DNA from 3 places in the Thermomonospora cellulosilytica genome. Region 1 is predicted to be linked to each of the others. Evidence: riboswitches for the same ligand, from Rfam matches in the RefSeq annotation. Region 1 holds a riboswitch; each other region holds the start of a gene.
What was found. Region 1 has a riboswitch for cyclic di-AMP ahead of HNR21_RS36160 (CHAP domain-containing protein). Riboswitches for the same ligand answer to the same signal wherever they lie in the genome.

Region 1 (5,416 bases):
AGGTGGCAGGCGCGGCGCCCGCCCGCGGCGCCGTCGCCGTCACCGTCGGCGGCGATCCCCTCGGCCACCCGGGGCGGCTGAACGGCCCGGTCACCGGCCCGGCGGCTCGGGCATCCCGTTCAGGCGGGCCCAGGTGCGGGCCATGGCGATCCGCTCGGGCCCGCTGGGATGGGTGAACCACAGCACGTACTCGACCGGGCCGGGGCGCAGGTCCGACAGGTTGCGGACCGACAGCTCGCGCTGCATCGACACGAACGTGGCCGGATCGCGGGTCAGGTTCAGGGCGTGGGCGTCGGCGCGGGCCTCGATGTGCCGGCTGACCAGGTTCTGCACGGGGCCGCCGAGCTGCGCCAGCACGGCCACGGCGGCCAGCAGCAGCGCCGCCTGCCGGGGGTCCGCCCCGCCCGCCCCGTCCGGGCCGTCCTCGTCCAGCCCGGCCCGGCGGCGCAGCCGCGGCGAGGTCAGCGCGAGGAACAGCAGGCAGACGCCGCCCGAGACGCCCAGCGCCCCCACCAGCGTGCCGTACAGCACGTCGCCCCGCTCGGCGTGCCCCAGCTCGTGCGCCACGATCGACTCGATCCGCTCCGGCGGCGACTTCAGCAGGGTGTCGTACACCACGATCCGGCGGGTGGAGCCGAACCCGGACACGTACGCGTTCAGCGCGGTCGTCCGCCGGGACGCGTCGGCGACCAGCACGTCCTCGACCGGCACCCCGTCGCGTTCGGCCATCCGCAGCAGGTCGGTGCGCAGCTGACCGGCCGGCAGCGAGGTGAACCGGTTGAACACCGGCTCCACCACCAGCGGGTAGGCGAACGACACCGCCACCACCAGGGCGAACCCGCCGGCGGCGGCCCCGGTCCACCAGTAGCGCGGGAACCGGCGGGCCAGCGCGAACAGCAGCAGCACCGCCACCGTCCAGATCACCCAGGTCAGCCCCAGCGACTTGAGCTGGTCCAGCAGCCAGGAGGGCCAGCTCTGGGTGGACAGCCCGTACCGCCGCAGCACGCCCTCCCGCCAGATCGAGAACGGCAGGGCCGCCAGCCGCAGCAGCGTGGTCAGCACGATCACCGCCACCGCGGGCCGCAGCGCCCGCCACCGCACCCACCCGGTGCACCGGCCCAGGAGCCGCGCCCCCAGCGGGGTCAGGCCCAGCAGCAGCGCCACCAGCAGCCCGGCGAGCAGCCCCGCGTAGGCGGGCGGGTTGATCGCCCGGTCGAACGCCGCCGACCGGGCCAGCTCGACGGGGGAGAAGTCGCGGGCGGGATCGGGGCGCACCGCGCCGCCCGGGACGTCGCCGGGCAGCGGATCCCACGGGGTGGTCGCCGCCAGCACCGCGGCCACGGCCGCCAGCAACACCACCGCCGTGATCAGCGCCGCCGTCCGGGCCCGCCTCATCCCAGCTCCTTCCGCAGGTAGTCACGCCACATCGCGGTGAAGCCGGCGGTGCCCACGCCCAGCGTCGAGCGCAGCGCCGCCTCCTGGGACCGGCGGCCCGCCGCCCGGTACAGCTCCACCAGCGCGTCCTCGCCGTACCGTTCGGCGACCATGCGGCAGGCCAGCCACGCCTCCGCGTACACCTGGGGGAGCCGGTCCGGCCCGTCGAAGTCGGCGGCCTCCGGCAGCGCCTCGGGCACCCGGCCGGCCGCCACCTCCCGGGCCAGCTCGCGCGCCGCCGAACGCACCGGCACCGTGGCCCCCTTGTAGCCGACGTAGTCGGCCAGGCCCTCGATCAGCCACAGCGGGGTGCGGCCGTCACGGGCGCCTCCGGTGGCGACATGGGTGAGCTCGTGGGTCAGCACGACCTCGCGGCCGAGGGCGTTCAGCCTGCCGAACGTGCCGGGGGCGATCACGATCCGGTCCTCCCCGGCGGGACCGGAGACGGCCAGCGCCGCGATGTTCGTCACGGGGTTGCCGGGGGCCAGCGCCGCGGCCCGCTGGTCGTCGGCGGGGACCAGCGCCACCACCCGGCGCGCCCAGCGGTCCCCCACGACCTCGGTGATCCGCGGCACCGCGGCGTCGAGCCGGCCGGCGATCTCCTCCAGCCCGCCGGTCGCGCCGATCACCAGGCTGTGCCTGCCGCGCACCGCGGCGATCCGGGCGCCGTCCCAGATGTCGGCGTCGTCGCTCAGGCCGTTGCGGACGCCGTCGCCGACGATCCGCCAGCCGGACCCCTCGCCGGGGGCGAACGTCAGGTAGCGGGTGCGGGTGACCTCGCGTTCGTCGAATCCTCGCAGCCGGTAGCGCAGCGTCAGCTTCAGGGTGGCGCCGCCGTCGCCGGTGGCGGCGGGGACGGGGGAGGCGGTCTCCTCCCGCCAGGACTCCAGCGGCAGCCGCATCAGGTTGTCGAACAGCAGGCGCTGCGACTCGCGGAACGCCTCGGAGGCCCCGATCACGGTGGCCAGGAAGGCGGCCCGGTCGCGTTCCCGGACGGCGCGCGCCCGGTTCCGCAGGATCGTCTCCACCGCCCGGACGTCGGGAGGGGGAACGGGCGCGCCCGTGGCGGTGGCGGCCGGCGCCGGGGACCCGCCGTCCCGGGCGACCGTCCACAGGCCCCCGGCGAGCAGGACGGCGACCAGGGGCACAACGACGAGCACCGGCCGGCGCGTCACGCGCCGGCCGGTGCTCAGAGGATGCGATGTGCCGTCGGCCATGCCGGTGATCCTATTGACCGGTCACGGGTGCGGCGTCGCCGCGGGGGATCGTCACCCGGCGTACTCGGGGTAGCCGTAGCCCACGATGGTGTCGGGGGTGCGGACCTTGGAGACGACCTGGTTGGAGATGTTGCCCTCGACGGTCTTGACCTTGCCGTTGTCCAGCACCTCGGTGACCAGGCCCACGTGGTCGATGCCGCCGATGCTCTTGCCGCCGTCCCAGTCGAAGAAGACGATGGCGCCCGGCTTGGCCTTGGTGCCCCAGCGGCCCTGGTCCTCGAACGAGCCCGCGTAGGTCACGGTGTACGGGTCGGCGCCCAGCACGTCCTTGTCACCGGTCTTGTCGGCGACCCAGGCCAGGAACATCGCGCACCAGGCGGCGTCCTCATAGACCTTGGGGTTGCTGCCGCCGTCGCGCTTGACGGTCTGCACGGCGCGGTCGGTGGTGGCGAACCACTCGCCGTACTTGCTCTTGCCGGCGCTGTCCTCGCCGATGCCCACCTGGCTCTTGGCGATCTTGATGACGTCCTCGGCCGTGGCCTTCTTCTCGGCGGTCACCTCGCCCTCGCCCCTGCCCTCGGAGCGGTCGCCCTCGTCGGCGAACACGTTGACCGGGGAGGCGGCCCGGACGGCGGACTCGGCCGGAGCCTGGGTCGCGATGGTCAGCCCGGTGGTGGCCACCGCGCCGGCGACCAGGGCGCCGGCGACCGCGCCCTGACGGGAGCGGAAGCCCTCGGCCAGGCGGGTCAGGCCCGGGATGGTGTTGACGGTGTCGGTGATGCGGGTGAGACGGTCGAAACGACGCTTGCCTGCCACGGCATGTGCTCCTCTGCTTCCATGCCGCCTACCGGGTTAGCTGACGGGTTCGGGCTTGGAAGTCGCCCTACGGCCGCGCACGGCCGATTCACCCCGGAAAAGGTGGGTCCCCGGCTCCGCAGCCCCTGCATGAGGGCATGCGGACTCGGCGGCGGACGCCCATGGACGGACGCCCGTCTGGGTGTGTGGGAAAAGATCGCCCTGCGGTTCAGGGCACGGCTCGGCCTGCGGCCGGGCCGGGGTTACGGGTCTGTGTGCGCCGGAACGGCGCGGGGCCTGTCAGGCCCGGGCGCTCGCGCGCCCTGTCAGGGGATGACGGTCCGTGCGCCGGAATGGCCCGCCGCGTCGGGCGCGACCTGGTGGTTCTGCACGGACGTCGTGTGCACGCGCTCGGCCAGGTTCGGCACTGTGCCGGTCGGCGCCTGTGCCGGGGTCGCGGTCGCCAGGACCAGGACCGGGGTCAGGGCGAGCGTGCCAGCGATGGCGCCGCCCGCGAGCTTGGCCTTGCGTGTGAGGCTGATGACAGCGTTGCTGGACAGGGGTGACTCCTTCTTCCAGACGCCTACCGGGTTAGCTGACGGGTTCGGGCTGGAAGTCGCCCTACGGTGCTCCTCGTCCCGGAGTCATCCGGGACAGGTGCGCCGATTCACCCCAGGTATAGGTGGGTCCCCGGCTCCGTCGTCCTCTGTGCGGGCCCGGCGACCGGTGTCGACCGGCGCGCCGCGTCCCTCGGGGAGAGGATCGGACGGACTCGGCGTGGCCGCGTACGCGGCCTCGTTGACGAGTTTCCTGATTGTGCGGACCGGACGGATCCGGTGGCGGCCGTGTGGATCACGGCGGGCCGAGGCCGGACCGGCCGGTGCAGGCACGGCGTCTGGGGGACACCGTCGCCGCTGCGACGCATGGAGGGGCGCCGCTGTCCGTCATAAGGTACCAAACACCCGGCTCAAGGCAAATCATCCGCAAACCGGACATGACGTGGGTCACGAGACCCTGCTGGATGTCCGTCCCAGGTTGTACAGAGGTAAACAGCAGGTCTGGGCGGATGCATTCCCCGGTCACGGGACCGCCCGCACGCGCGGGCGGTCCGAGCCTTCGCCGACCGGGTCGCGGGCGCTACGGACGCCCGGCGCCGTAGTAGTTGGAGGCGTAGTAGCCCGAGGTGATGTCGACGATCTCCACGTTCTTGCCGGTGCGCGGCGCGTGGATCATCTTGCCGTCGCCCACGTACATCCCCACGTGCCCCAGGCTGTTGAAGAACACCAGGTCGCCGGGCTGCAGGCTGGACCGGGAGACCCGGCGGGTGGCCGCGTACTGCGAGTTGGTGGTGCGCGGGATGCTGACCCCCGCGGCCCCCCAGGCGCGCATGGTCAGGCCGGAGCAGTCGAAGGAGTTCGGCCCCTCGGCCCCGTACTGGTACGGCTTGCCCAGCTGCGCGTAGGCGTAGTTGAGCGCGGTGCGCGCCGAGCCGCTGGCCGGACCGGTGTAGGTGCCGCCCACGCTGCCCGGCCGGTCCTGGGTGACGCCCATCCGGCGCAGCAGCGCCTTCTGCTGCGCGATGGCCTTCTCGACCTTCTGCTTCTGCTCGCGCAGCTCGTCGGTGCGGCGCTTGACGTCGTCATAGGCCTGCTGCGCCTGTCCCTGCTGGCGCTGCACCCGCTGCGCGGCGGCCAGGAAGGTGGCCAGCTCCGAGCTGCGGTTGCGGGACAGGTGGGCGAAGATCGCCGACTGGTCGAGAACGGCCTGCGGGTCGCCGGTGCCGACGAACCTGGCCACGTCCATGTCGCCGTTCTTGTAGGCCTCGGCGGCCATCTGGGCGATCTGGGTGCGGGCCTTCTCGAAGTCGGCCAGCTCGGCGGCGGCGGCCTTGCGGGCGGCCTTCAGCTTGGCCCTGGCGGCCTTGAGGTCCTCCTCGGCCTGGTTGTACTTCTCCACCAGCTGCTCGACCT
Region 2 (5,416 bases), 4.4 Mb from region 1:
CCTCTCCGCACACGGAACCGGCCGGTATCGGAACATGGGGCCGGTTCCTTCTTGTAACCGACAGCATCGTCAGTCACCATGAGGAGTCATGGAAGAAGGCACTTCGAAGTCCCCTGGTAACTGCTGTGGTACCGGCCCCGACCAGGAGGCCTTCCAGTGGGACACCCGTGAGGACTGCGAGGTCCGGCAGATCCTCGACCGGATCGCCGACAAGTGGTCGCTGCTGGTGATCGCCCTGCTGGACCGGCGTTCCCTGCGCTTCACCGAGCTGCGCCGCAAGATCGACGGGATCAGCCAGCGGATGCTCACCCGCACCCTCCGCCAGCTCGAACGCGACGGCCTGATCAGCCGCACCGTCCACCCCACCGTCCCGCCCCGGGTCGACTACGAGCTGACGCCCCTCGGCCGCACCCTGCACGCCACCATCCAGGCCCTGGTCACCTGGACCGAGGAGCACCAGAACGAGATCGCCGCCGCCCGCGCCGCCTACGACGCCCGCGAGGCCGCCGAACGGGAGGCCCAGCGCCGCGAGGCCGCCGAACGCGACGCCATCGCCCACCAGGCCCTGGCCGCCCTCCGCTGACCTTCCGCGCCGCGGAACGCGAAACGCCCCGGCCGGGCGAACCCGGCCGGGGCGTCGAAGACCAGCGGCTAGTGCTCAGAACACCGAGATGTGCACGTGGTCGTAGTGGTTCTGGGTGATGGAGCCGCGGTCGGACATGGTCTTCCAGCCGGGGCTGCGCAGGTCGTAGATCCGCTGCTTCCAGATGATGTACTTGATGCCCAGCCGCGAGGCGTTGTTGATGGCGTACTGGGCGACCGCGTCGCCGTGGGCCAGCCGGTCCGACGAGGGCATCCGGCCCGCGGTGCTCTCCATGAAGTCGCAGGCGCGCCCGGACCCGTGGTCCAGGGGGTCGCCGGGGCGGGTGCAGCCGATCATCGGGAAGGGGCCCAGCTCGGCCTCGATCTCGTTCTTGACCTTGATCATCCGGGGGGTCATCCCGCCCGCGCCGACCAGCGGGGACTCCGGCTTGTACTTCTTCAGCAGTTGCTTGACCCGCTCGCGCTGCTTGGAGATCTCCTCGATGTCGTTCTCCAGCTTCTTGATCTTGGCCTCGGCCTCCCTGCGGGCCTGGTCCTGCCGGCCGACCAGAACGGCGATCTCCCGGACCTTGGCGGCCTTCTGCTCGGACAGATGGCGGGCCAGCGAGGCGTTGCTGAGCAGCCGGTTGGGGTCGTCGCTGGCCAGGATCTGCACCGTCATGTCGACGCCGTTGCTCATGTACTGGGTGGCCGCCATCTCGGCCACCACCCGCCGCGCCTCCTCCAGGTCCTTGCCGAGGACCTGGGCCTTCTTCAGCGCGTTGTTGGCGTCGCGCCGGGCGTCGCGCAGCTGCTCGAGGTTGCCCCCGTACTCCTTCTCGAGCTTCTGCATCTCCCTGGTGAGCTGGCGGACCTTGGCCGCGCCCCCCGGCTCCGCGGCCATCGCCCCCGGCGAGGTGGAGGACGTCAGCAGGAACGCCCCGGCCGCCGCGGCGAGCGCCAGGGCCGTGCGCCGGAGTCCGCGCCGCGGCGCACGGGTGCCACGAGTGGAGTCAGGGGTCTCCACGTGCTCTCCTCTCTTGTTCGCCTACCGGGTTAGCTGACGGGTTCGGACCGGGAGGTCGGCCCTGTCGCGGCCGGACGGGCCGTGAGTTCACCCCGGATCTACGTTGGGTCCCCGGTTCCCGCGGCGGGCTGGCACCGCGGGATTAGGCTGCCGGCGTCCCTACGGCATGCCGACGGCCGGACGCCGCGGGCGTTCGGCCGGTGAGCGAACCGTATGACACCGAAGTGCACTTCGCCAAGATTAAACCCCTTGCGCAGCGGCAGTCGCTATGACCTCGATGACCGCTTATCGACCTGTGCTCTCACCTGTGGCCGGGCCATCCTACGTGAGAACGTTCACACCCCGCCCCGCGGCGGTGACGGCCCGTGTCAGCCCTTGGTCAGGTCCGCCCGGTAGCTGAGCGTGGTGCCGGTCCGGGCCCAGGCGTACTCCAGACGGCCGTTCGGCTTGCGGGTCACCACCACGTCCCCGGGGGTGACGGTCTTGCAGGGCGGCTGCGGCCTGAGCGTCATCTCCAGCCGGCTGCCGGTGCCGCGGGTCAGGGTGAGGGTGCACTGGCAGCCGCGCGGGTAGACGGCCCGCGCAACGGTCTCGCCCGCCTGGAAGGTGACCCGGATCTGGAACGACGCCCCCCGCCTGGAGTTGACCGCGGTGCCGCTCCAGGTCCCGGCGAACGCCTCGGGGATGCTGCTGACCGGCCGGTTGTCGGCGGCCTGCTGGGACGTCCCGGAGGCGCCGCCCGCCGGGCTGGAGTCGCGCAGCTGCGGCCACAGCACCAGGGCGATGATCACGATGCCCGCCAGCACCCCGACGGCCAGCGAGATCAGCACGCCGAGCGGCCGGTTGGCGCCCCCGCGACGCGGCGGCGCGGCGCTCGCCGGGGGGACCGGGGGCACCGGAGGGTACGCCGCCGTCGGGTCGGCGGCGGCCGGCTGCTGCCACGGGATCAGCGGCGGCTGCCCCGGCCGGTCGTCCGGACCCGGACCGCCGGGCTCGCCGGACGGGAACACCGGCGCGCCCAGCACGGCGGTCTCCCCCGGCCGGGGCGGCTGGGGCGGCGCGTACGGAGGGTCGGCGACCGTGGGCGGCGCGGGCTCCTCGGCGGCGGGCAGGGGCGGCGGGGCGGGCCGCGGCGGGCGTTCGGCGGCCAGCGACCGGGCCTCGGTGACCAGTGGCTCGGGCACGGTGGCGACGGACGGGCTCTCCTGCCCCAGCAGGCGGTCCAGCAACTGCCGGGCGGTCGGGCGGCGGGCCGGGTCCTTGGCCATCGCCTCCCGCACGATCCCGCGCAGCGGCTCCGGCAGCGGCGAGTAGTCCGGCTCGTCGTACAGGATCCGCTGGATCACCGCCTGCACCGTGTCGTCGCCGAACGGCATCCGCCCCGACGCGGCGAACAGCATCGTCGAGCCCCAGGCGAACACGTCGGCGGCCGGGCCCGCCTCGGTCCCGCTGAGCTGCTCCGGGGCCATGTAGGCGGGCGTGCCCGGCACCCCGCCCGCCAGGGTGAGCCCGCTGAGGTCCATGGCCCGGGCGATGCCGAAGTCGATCACCCGGGGGCCGTCGCTGCCGAGCAGCACGTTGGCGGGCTTGAAGTCGCGGTGCACCACCCCGGCCCGGTGGATGGCGGTCAGCGCGGTGGCCGTCCCGATCGCCAGCCGTTCCAGCGCGCTGGCCCCGCGCGGGCCCTCGGCGGCGACCAGGCCCTGCAGCGAGGGGCCCTCGACGTACTCGCTGACGATGTACGGGCGGTCCCCGGCCACGTCGGCGTCCAGCACCGCCGCGGTGCAGAACGTGGCGATCTGCTTGGCCACCTCCAGCTCGCGGATGAACCGGGAGCGCGCCAGCGGATCGGTGCTCAGGGTGGCGTGCAGGAGCTTGATCGCCACCTGCTCGCCGCCGGGGCCGCGGCCCAGCAGGACCACGCCCTGCCCGCCCTCGCCGAGCCGGCCGACGATCTGGTACTCGCCGAGCCGTTCGGGATCGGTGGGTTCTAGCGGCCGGGCCTGGGGCATCGGCAACCTCCGTGCGTTTCCTGGGCCACGCCGCGCCGCGCGGGCGTGCCCTGTCCGGCTGGCCCAGGGTGCCAGCGACCGTCCCTTTTTACCGCCTGGGCGGTGGTTCGCGGTGCAGAGCCGGGCAGGAGGTACCGGTACGGTCGGTGTCGATGGCCCGTGCACCGCTCACCCTCACCGTGCTGAACGAGCAGCTCGCCGCGCTGGGACGGCCCCCGTACGAGGGGCCCGACGAGCCCGCGGCGCTGCGTCTGGCCGCCCTCGACGCCGTGCTGGCCGCCCTGGACGCCGGGGCCGAGCCGGGGCGTCCCCTGCTGCGGGCGGCCGTCCGCGTCACCCTGGACCGCCTCGCCGAGGCCGCCCCCGGCCGTGCGGTGGAGGTGCGGGTCCCGCCGTTCGCCGCCGTCCAGTGCATGGAGGGGCCGCGGCACACCCGCGGGACGCCGCCGAACGTCGTGGAGATGGACGCCGTGACCTGGCTCGAGCTGGCGACCGGCCGCGTCACCTGGGACGAGGCGGTGCACGCCCGCCGGATCACCGCCGGCGGCCCCCGCGCCGACCTGTCCGCGCTCGTCCCACTGAAGTGACCCGCGTCAGGGCGTCGTGCCGGGGGTCGCGCCCGTCCGGGCGAACGGGAACTCGCGCTCGATGCAGCGCTCCCGGTCCGCGTCGGTCGGGTAGCGGTCCGGGTCGGCGCACTCGGCGGCCTGGCTGAGCAGCCAGAACAGCCCCGCCGCGCCCACCACCAGGGTCACCAGGCAGGAGACGATCCCGGCGGCCGCGGTCCCCCGGCCGGTGTGCCGGGACGCCGCCACGAACCCCAGCACCAGCCCGACCAGCGCCAGCACCATCCCCAGCCCGCACAGCAGCAGCGCGGGCAGGCCGATCAGCCCGAGCACGAGCGACGCCGTGGCCATGCCGCTGCGCTGCTCCCGTACAGGGGTGTAGTGGCGCTGGTAGCCGGGCACGGTCATGCGGAACCTCCAGGGGAGCTGCGACGCGCGCGTGCGTTAGACCAGGTTCCCGGCCGGAGCCCCGATGACTCCGCCCCGCCGGGCAAAGGTCGCTGCCGGGCTCGGCAAACAGCGGTTCGGCGGGTCGCGCGCCGCCGTGTCATGCGCCACCGTGGCCGCCGCACGACCAGAGCAGCCGAATCGGGCATCTAGACTGGCCAGCGTGTCTCTTGGTGACGGCCGACTGAGCCACGACCTCGATCCCACCGACCGCGCTCCCCAGGACGCCTGCGGCGTCTTCGGGGTCTGGGTCCCCTCCGACGAGGCGACCCGGGCGGAGGTGAGCAAGCTCACCTACTACGGGCTGTACGCCCTCCAGCACCGGGGGCAGGAGTCGGCGGGCATCGCCGTCAGCGACGGTTCCCGCATCGTCGTCTTCAAGGACATGGGCCTGGTCGCCCAGGTCTTCGACGAGTCGGTGCTGAACACGCTGCAGGGCCACATCTCGGTCGGGCACTGCCGCTACTCCACCACCGGCTCCCCCACCTGGGAGAACGCCCAGCCGACGTTCCGCTCCACCAAGGCGGGCGGGCTGGCCCTCACCCACAACGGCAACCTGATCAACACCCCGGAGCTGGCCGCGAAGCTGAACGCGGCGGAGCTGACCGGGACCTCCGACACCGAGGTGCTGACGGCCCTGCTGGCCGGGCACGAGAGCGGGGCGTTCGCCGCCGCCCGGGAGATCCTGCCGGCGGTGCGCGGGGCGTACTCACTGGTCTTCATGGACGAGCACACCCTGTACGCGGCGCGCGACCCGCAGGGCATCCGGCCGCTGGTGCTGG
Region 3 (5,416 bases), 370 kb from region 1:
CGAGTGGAAGCGGGACCGGGCCGGGGTCTTCGGCGCCACCCACACCGCGGCGTCGGTCGAGGAGGCCGCGGCCATGATCGCGGAGATGACCTGGGGCGCCAACGCCGACAAGGCGATCCTCACCACGGGCGTGGCCACCGGCGACCTCATCGGCCCGATGATGGGGATGGTCGCCAAGGGCGGCCGCGGGGTGGTCACCGCGGTCGCGCCGATCTCCCAGGAGAACGTCCAGCTCAACCTGTTCGACCTGGCGATGCAGCGCAAGGAGCTGGTCGGCTGCATCTTCGGCAACGCCAACCCGCGCCGTGACATCCCGCGCCTGCTGCGCCTGTACGAGGAGGGCAGGCTCAAGCTCGACGAGCTGGTGACCAACACCTACGCCCTCGACGAGGTGAACCAGGGCTACCAGGACATGCTCGAGGGCAAGAACATCCGCGGGATGATCAAGTACTGATCCGGGGACCGGTACGGCCCGCCGGGCCGTACCGGTCCGGGAATCAGGCGCGTCTACCAGGGAGGAGGCCCTGCCGCCGTTCAGCCTGCTCGGTCCAGGTGCGCCAGGGCCTTGGCCGTGAAAGTGCGGACGTAGTGGTCGGGGTCGTCCTGTCCGCGTTCGAGGTGCGGGCGCAGCGTGTCCTGCTCGGCGGACGTCAGGCTCTCCTGCTCGACCAGCAGCAGGAACTTCAGTGCCGCGCCCTGGCGTACGGCGTGGTGGGCGTCGTCCAGCAACCGCAGCCGACCGGCGAAGTCCATCTCGCCGAACCGCTCGGCGAGATGGAGCGCGGTGGAACGCACCCGTCCCTCGGGATGTCCGAGCAGCGCCGGCAGCAGGGGGCGCACCTCCGGGATGTGCCACAGGGCGTTGTGGCAGGCGTCGGCGTGCTCCACATCGCGGGTGAGCAGGCGCGTCAGCCGTTCCGCCGACCGGCGTGCCAGTTCGCGCACCGCGGGGTCGTCGGCGGGAGGCGGGAGCGGCAGGCCGGGCACGCGTCCGGCCCGCCACCGCTCCAGCCCGCCGCGCGGGGAACCGTCGAACCGCTGGAAGAAGGCGCCCAGCCCGGCGACCGCGCCCAGGCGCACCGGCTCGGCCGGATCGTCGAGCAGGCCGAAGATCAGTTCGGCCTCGGGGACGCCGCCGGCGGCGCCCAACGCCCGGACCGCCGCACCGCGCAACTCGGCCTCCTGCCGTCCGGTCCCCGCGAGGAACCGCCGCAGCAGGTCGGCGCCCAGCTCCCAGGCCGTCGCGCCGCGCGGTCCGGTCTCCTGCCGTCCGGGTCCGGTGACGAATCGCCGTAGCAGGTCGACGGCCTCGGCCGTGCCGGCTCCGGCCAGCGCCTCGGCCGCGCCGGGCCCGCACTCGGGGTCGGCCAGCCAGGCGGCCGCAGGCGCGACGGCCTCGGGCACGCGGTGCGCGGCCAGCGCACCGAACAGCACGTTGCGTGCGTGGGGCTCGGTCTCGGCTTCAAGGGCGGCCAACAGAGCTTCGGTCACCCGCGGCTCGGGATCCCACAACCGGCGCCAGGCCGCCTCACGCGTCTCGGGGTCGGCATCCGGGCCCATACCGGGGATGCCGGCCTGCGGGCGGGCCAGCATGTGCAGCGCCCGTCGTCGCACCTCGTCCGGCCCGGTGCGGACCAGATCGGCGAAGACGGCGTCGGCCTCGGGCAGCAGCCGCAGCAGGAGCCTGGCGGGCCCCCAGATCAGGGGGTCGGGGTCGGCGAGCAGCGGCACCAGCGCCCCGGTCGGCACCGGCACTCCGAACCGCAGCAGCCAGTCGAGCACCACGGGCCGGCTGCGCAACTCGCCGTCCCCGACCCGCTGGACGAAGGCCGCGGCCACCGCGGGCCCGGTCGCACCGAGCCGGTCCAGCGCGTTCACCGCACGCCGCCGGACCTCGGCGTCGGGATCGGAGCACAGCGCCACCAGCGGCCCGATCGGCGCCGCCTCGCCCTGCCCGCCCAGTCCCAGCGCGGCCGCCGCGCGTACCTGCGGCGCCGGATCCCCGGCCAGGGCGGTCAACTCGGCGACGTGCCCGGGAGCGCGGCTCAGCCCCTTGGCCGCCGCCGCACGACGCGCGGGATCGGCCGAGCCGATCTCACGCAGGAAGAACGCGACCTGATGCCCCGCGACCATGCCCCACCCCCGACCGCTTCTGCCGAGAAGACGCCCCAGACCCACGCCCGGTTGGCACACCACCGCCCGACCACAGGCCCCGGGGTCCTGCCGGGGTGGCGGGCAAGGAGATCCCCGGAACCGCCAGGTAGATCTTTTTGGGGAAACTTGTCCGGTTTTGGGGTTTTCAATACGATCTAGTCGCATTCATCGTCGCCGTCGATGATCGCCTCCGCCGGAGGCGGACGACGGCCGCCGAGTCCGCTCCGACCACCGTCGAGCGGAGCCGGGGACCCACTGTTTCCGGGGTGAATCCGCCTTGTGCGGTAGGGCGTCTCCTGGCCCGAACCCGTCAGCTAACCCGGTAGGCGTCAAGGAGAGGAGAAGATCGTGGAGGAACGTCGCTCCATCGTCCGGCGCCCCCACCGGCGCGCCACGGATCCCCTGACCTTCGCCGCGCACGGGCTCCCCGGTCACGTGCCGCCGGCGTTCCATCGGCCGTCGACGGCCTGACGGCCTTCCCGGGCGGGCGGTTCTGAGCCCCTCCGGGAACGGCACGAAGACCATCGCGGGTTCCGGCACGCCCTGACCATTCCGAAACCCGCGAAACCCGCGAAACCCGAAAGGGCGATGCGCCCGCCGGCCATTGCACGTGCCCGGGAAATCCGGACGGCGGCGCGGTTCGCCCGTCCACGTCACGCCCTTCGGCCGACGCATTTCTCTGCCATCACGCAGAGCACTCGTTCTTTCACGCACAGCAGGATGGGATCCTTCATGCCCGCAAGGCCCAAGCACCGTAAGACGCAGACCCCCGCGATGTCCCGGCGCAGGCTCCTCGTCGCCGGCGGAGTCCTCGCCGCGGGAACGCTTCTCGAAGTGTCCGGCTACGCCGCCGACGCCACGGCCTCCTCCGACTCGGACCGGACCCCGGACCGGCGCAAGGCGCGCGAGGCCGCCGGTCGCCGTTCCGGGCACGACATGCCGCGCATCCGCACACGCGCCGACTGGAACGCCAGGCCCGCCCCCGCTCCCCGGCTGGTCCGCGAGGCCCCGAAGTTCGTCGTCGTCCACCACACGGCGACGCCGAACGTGGACGACTTCTCGCTCGAACAGGCGTACCGGCTGTCCCGCAGCATCCAGAGCGCCCACATGGGCGTCAACGGCTGGCCCGACACCGGCCAGCACTTCACCATCAGCCGGGGCGGCCACATCATGGAAGGCCGCCAGGGCAGCATCGACGCGGCGCGCAGGGGCTTCTTCGTCGAGGGCACCCACGCGGGCCGCGCCAACGACTTCACCGTGGGCATCGAGTGCGAGGGCACCTACAGCGACGTGCTGCCGCCCGAGCCCCTGCTGGCCTCCCTCACCGAGACCCTCGCCTGGCTGTGCCGCCAGTACGACCTGGACCCGCGGGAGGCGATCGTCCCCCACCGCCACTTCAGCTCCACCGAATGCTGCGGAACCGCCTTCGCCGCAGCGCTGCCCAACCTGCGGGGCGTCGTGGAGGACCTGCTCGGCTGAGCCGCCGCCGTACGTCCCGGGCCCCGTTCTGCCGGGCTTCCGCGCGCGGGCACGGAAGGGCGGCCCGTCCGTCGATGTCCGGTCCGGCGGACGAAGCCGTGTGCGGTCCGATCGAGCCTGGGGACGCCGGGATGCGTACCAACGGGCGTAGGCCGTAGGAAGGGGACGGCTCCATGCGCCCAGGGGTCCGCATCGCCGCCCGGTACCGGCTGGAACGACGGCTCGGCGAAGGCGGGAAGACCGAAGTGTGGCAGGCCGCCGACGAGGTCGGGGGCCGCCGTGTCGCGATCCGGCTGCTGCACCCGGGACGAGCGGCGGATCCGGTGGTGCGCGGCGGGTTCAGGAGCGGCGCGCGGGCGGCGGCGGGGCTGACCCATCCCCGCATCGCCGCCGTGCTCGACCACGGCGAGGCGGACGGCGTCGACGGCCGTCCCATCCCCTACCGGGTGACGGAGTTCCTCGAGGGGCGCATGCCGGAGGGCGGTCTTGCGGGGCGGGAGGCGATCGCGGTGCTCGTGCAGGTCGCCGAGGCCCTGGCCGCCGCGCACGAGGCCGGGGTCGCGCACGGCGATCTGCGGCCGGCGAAGGTCGTGCTGGGCGAGGACGGCGTCAAGGTGCGCGACTTCGCCCTCGGCACCGAGCCCGCCGACCCCGCCTACCTGCCGCCGGAACGGCAGATCGGCCCGGCGGCCGACGTCTACGCGCTGGGCGTGATGCTCTCCGAGGCGCTGACCGGCGAGCGCAACCCGGACGGCCGCCGCCCCCCGCACGTCTCGCTGGAGGTCGCCGAACTGTGCCGGCGCTGCCAGGCGTACGAGCCGGACCAGCGGCCCACCGCCCACGAGGTGCGTTCCGTGCTGATCGGGGCCGCGGCCGAACCGGAGCCGTCCCCCGAGCCGCCGCCTCCGCCCTCCCCCGGGCGCATGCCGATCGGCCCCGCCCGCATGCTCGCCCTCACGACGGTGGTCGGTCTGGTCGCGGCGGCGACGCTCACCGTCGTGACCGTCCCCGGTGCGGAGCCGCCCGGCCGCCGCGCGGCGCCTCCCCTGGCCACCCCGTCCGGCCCGCCGCCGTCCGCCTCCGTTCCCCCGTCCGGATCCCCGTCCCCGTCTCCGTCGTCCGGTTCGCCCTCCCCGGAGCCGATACCGACGTCCCCGAGCCCGTCGCCGCCCTCGGTGGTGACCCCGGCCCTCCGTCCGCCGGACCGCGCGACCCTGGTGCACAGGCTCAGCCGCGTACGGGAGGCGATCGAAGCCGGCCGCCAGTACGGCGAGATCCACCCCCAGGTGGCGGCCGAACTCGACGCGCTCGTCACCGACTTCCAGGGCGAACTGGCCGCCCATCGCCCCGTCGCCGTCGAACAGCGCCTCGACCTGCTGTGCACCAAGGTCGCCGAACGCTACCGGGCGGGCGCCATGACCAGGTCCCGGGCTCGGGAGATCCTCCACGCCCTGGACGCCGTCGACGACCCCGTCCACGTCGCCCCGGCGTCCCTGCGGATCCCGTTCTGAGCGGAATCCCGAAATCCCCGGCGTCCGTATACCGCCGGCGGGGCACCGGCGTGAAACCCGCACAATCGACCGGTCGCGTCAATGGCAAAAAATGCCAAAACAACAAAACAAATCGGCTGCTCCCCGGGCGCGGAATTCCGATGTATAAGTGAGGCCGTACCCTCCAACCACCCCCTGGAGAGCAGATGCGCGTCCCCCGCCGCGCGCTTACCACCGTTTGCGCGCTCATCCTCGCCATCGCCCTGACCGCCCTCGCCCCGCCCGCCTCCGCC

Region 2: it holds a riboswitch for cyclic di-AMP, as region 1 does, so the genes downstream of both, HNR21_RS07185 (coiled-coil domain-containing protein) here and HNR21_RS36160 (CHAP domain-containing protein) in region 1, are expected to answer to the same signal.
Region 3: it holds a riboswitch for cyclic di-AMP, as region 1 does, so the genes downstream of both, HNR21_RS26030 (peptidoglycan recognition protein family protein) here and HNR21_RS36160 (CHAP domain-containing protein) in region 1, are expected to answer to the same signal.

Annotation. Positions count from the first base shown of each region.
Region 1 covers NZ_JACJII010000001.1:5,880,362-5,885,777, reverse strand. The annotation lists gene HNR21_RS27765 (L,D-transpeptidase) at 1-81, shown strand, start outside; gene HNR21_RS27760 (M48 family metallopeptidase) at 91-1,395, opposite strand; gene HNR21_RS27755 (hypothetical protein) at 1,392-2,651, opposite strand; gene HNR21_RS36160 (CHAP domain-containing protein) at 2,703-3,467, opposite strand; cyclic di-AMP (ydaO/yuaA leader) riboswitch at 3,477-3,628, opposite strand; cyclic di-AMP (ydaO/yuaA leader) riboswitch at 4,012-4,178, opposite strand; gene HNR21_RS36455 (C40 family peptidase) at 4,584-5,416, opposite strand, start outside.
Region 2 covers NZ_JACJII010000001.1:1,465,782-1,471,197, reverse strand. The annotation lists gene HNR21_RS07190 (winged helix-turn-helix transcriptional regulator) at 89-583, shown strand; gene HNR21_RS07185 (coiled-coil domain-containing protein) at 659-1,609, opposite strand; cyclic di-AMP (ydaO/yuaA leader) riboswitch at 1,613-1,753, opposite strand; gene HNR21_RS07180 (serine/threonine-protein kinase) at 1,978-3,621, opposite strand; gene HNR21_RS07175 (sterol carrier family protein) at 3,774-4,208, shown strand; gene HNR21_RS07170 (DUF4190 domain-containing protein) at 4,215-4,595, opposite strand; gene purF (amidophosphoribosyltransferase) at 4,798-5,416, shown strand, end outside.
Region 3 covers NZ_JACJII010000001.1:5,514,243-5,519,658, forward strand. The annotation lists gene HNR21_RS26020 (NDMA-dependent alcohol dehydrogenase) at 1-454, shown strand, start outside; gene HNR21_RS26025 (HEAT repeat domain-containing protein) at 535-2,133, opposite strand; cyclic di-AMP (ydaO/yuaA leader) riboswitch at 2,356-2,498, shown strand; gene HNR21_RS26030 (peptidoglycan recognition protein family protein) at 2,887-3,633, shown strand; gene HNR21_RS26035 (serine/threonine-protein kinase) at 3,807-5,144, shown strand; gene HNR21_RS26040 (SGNH/GDSL hydrolase family protein) at 5,330-5,416, shown strand, end outside.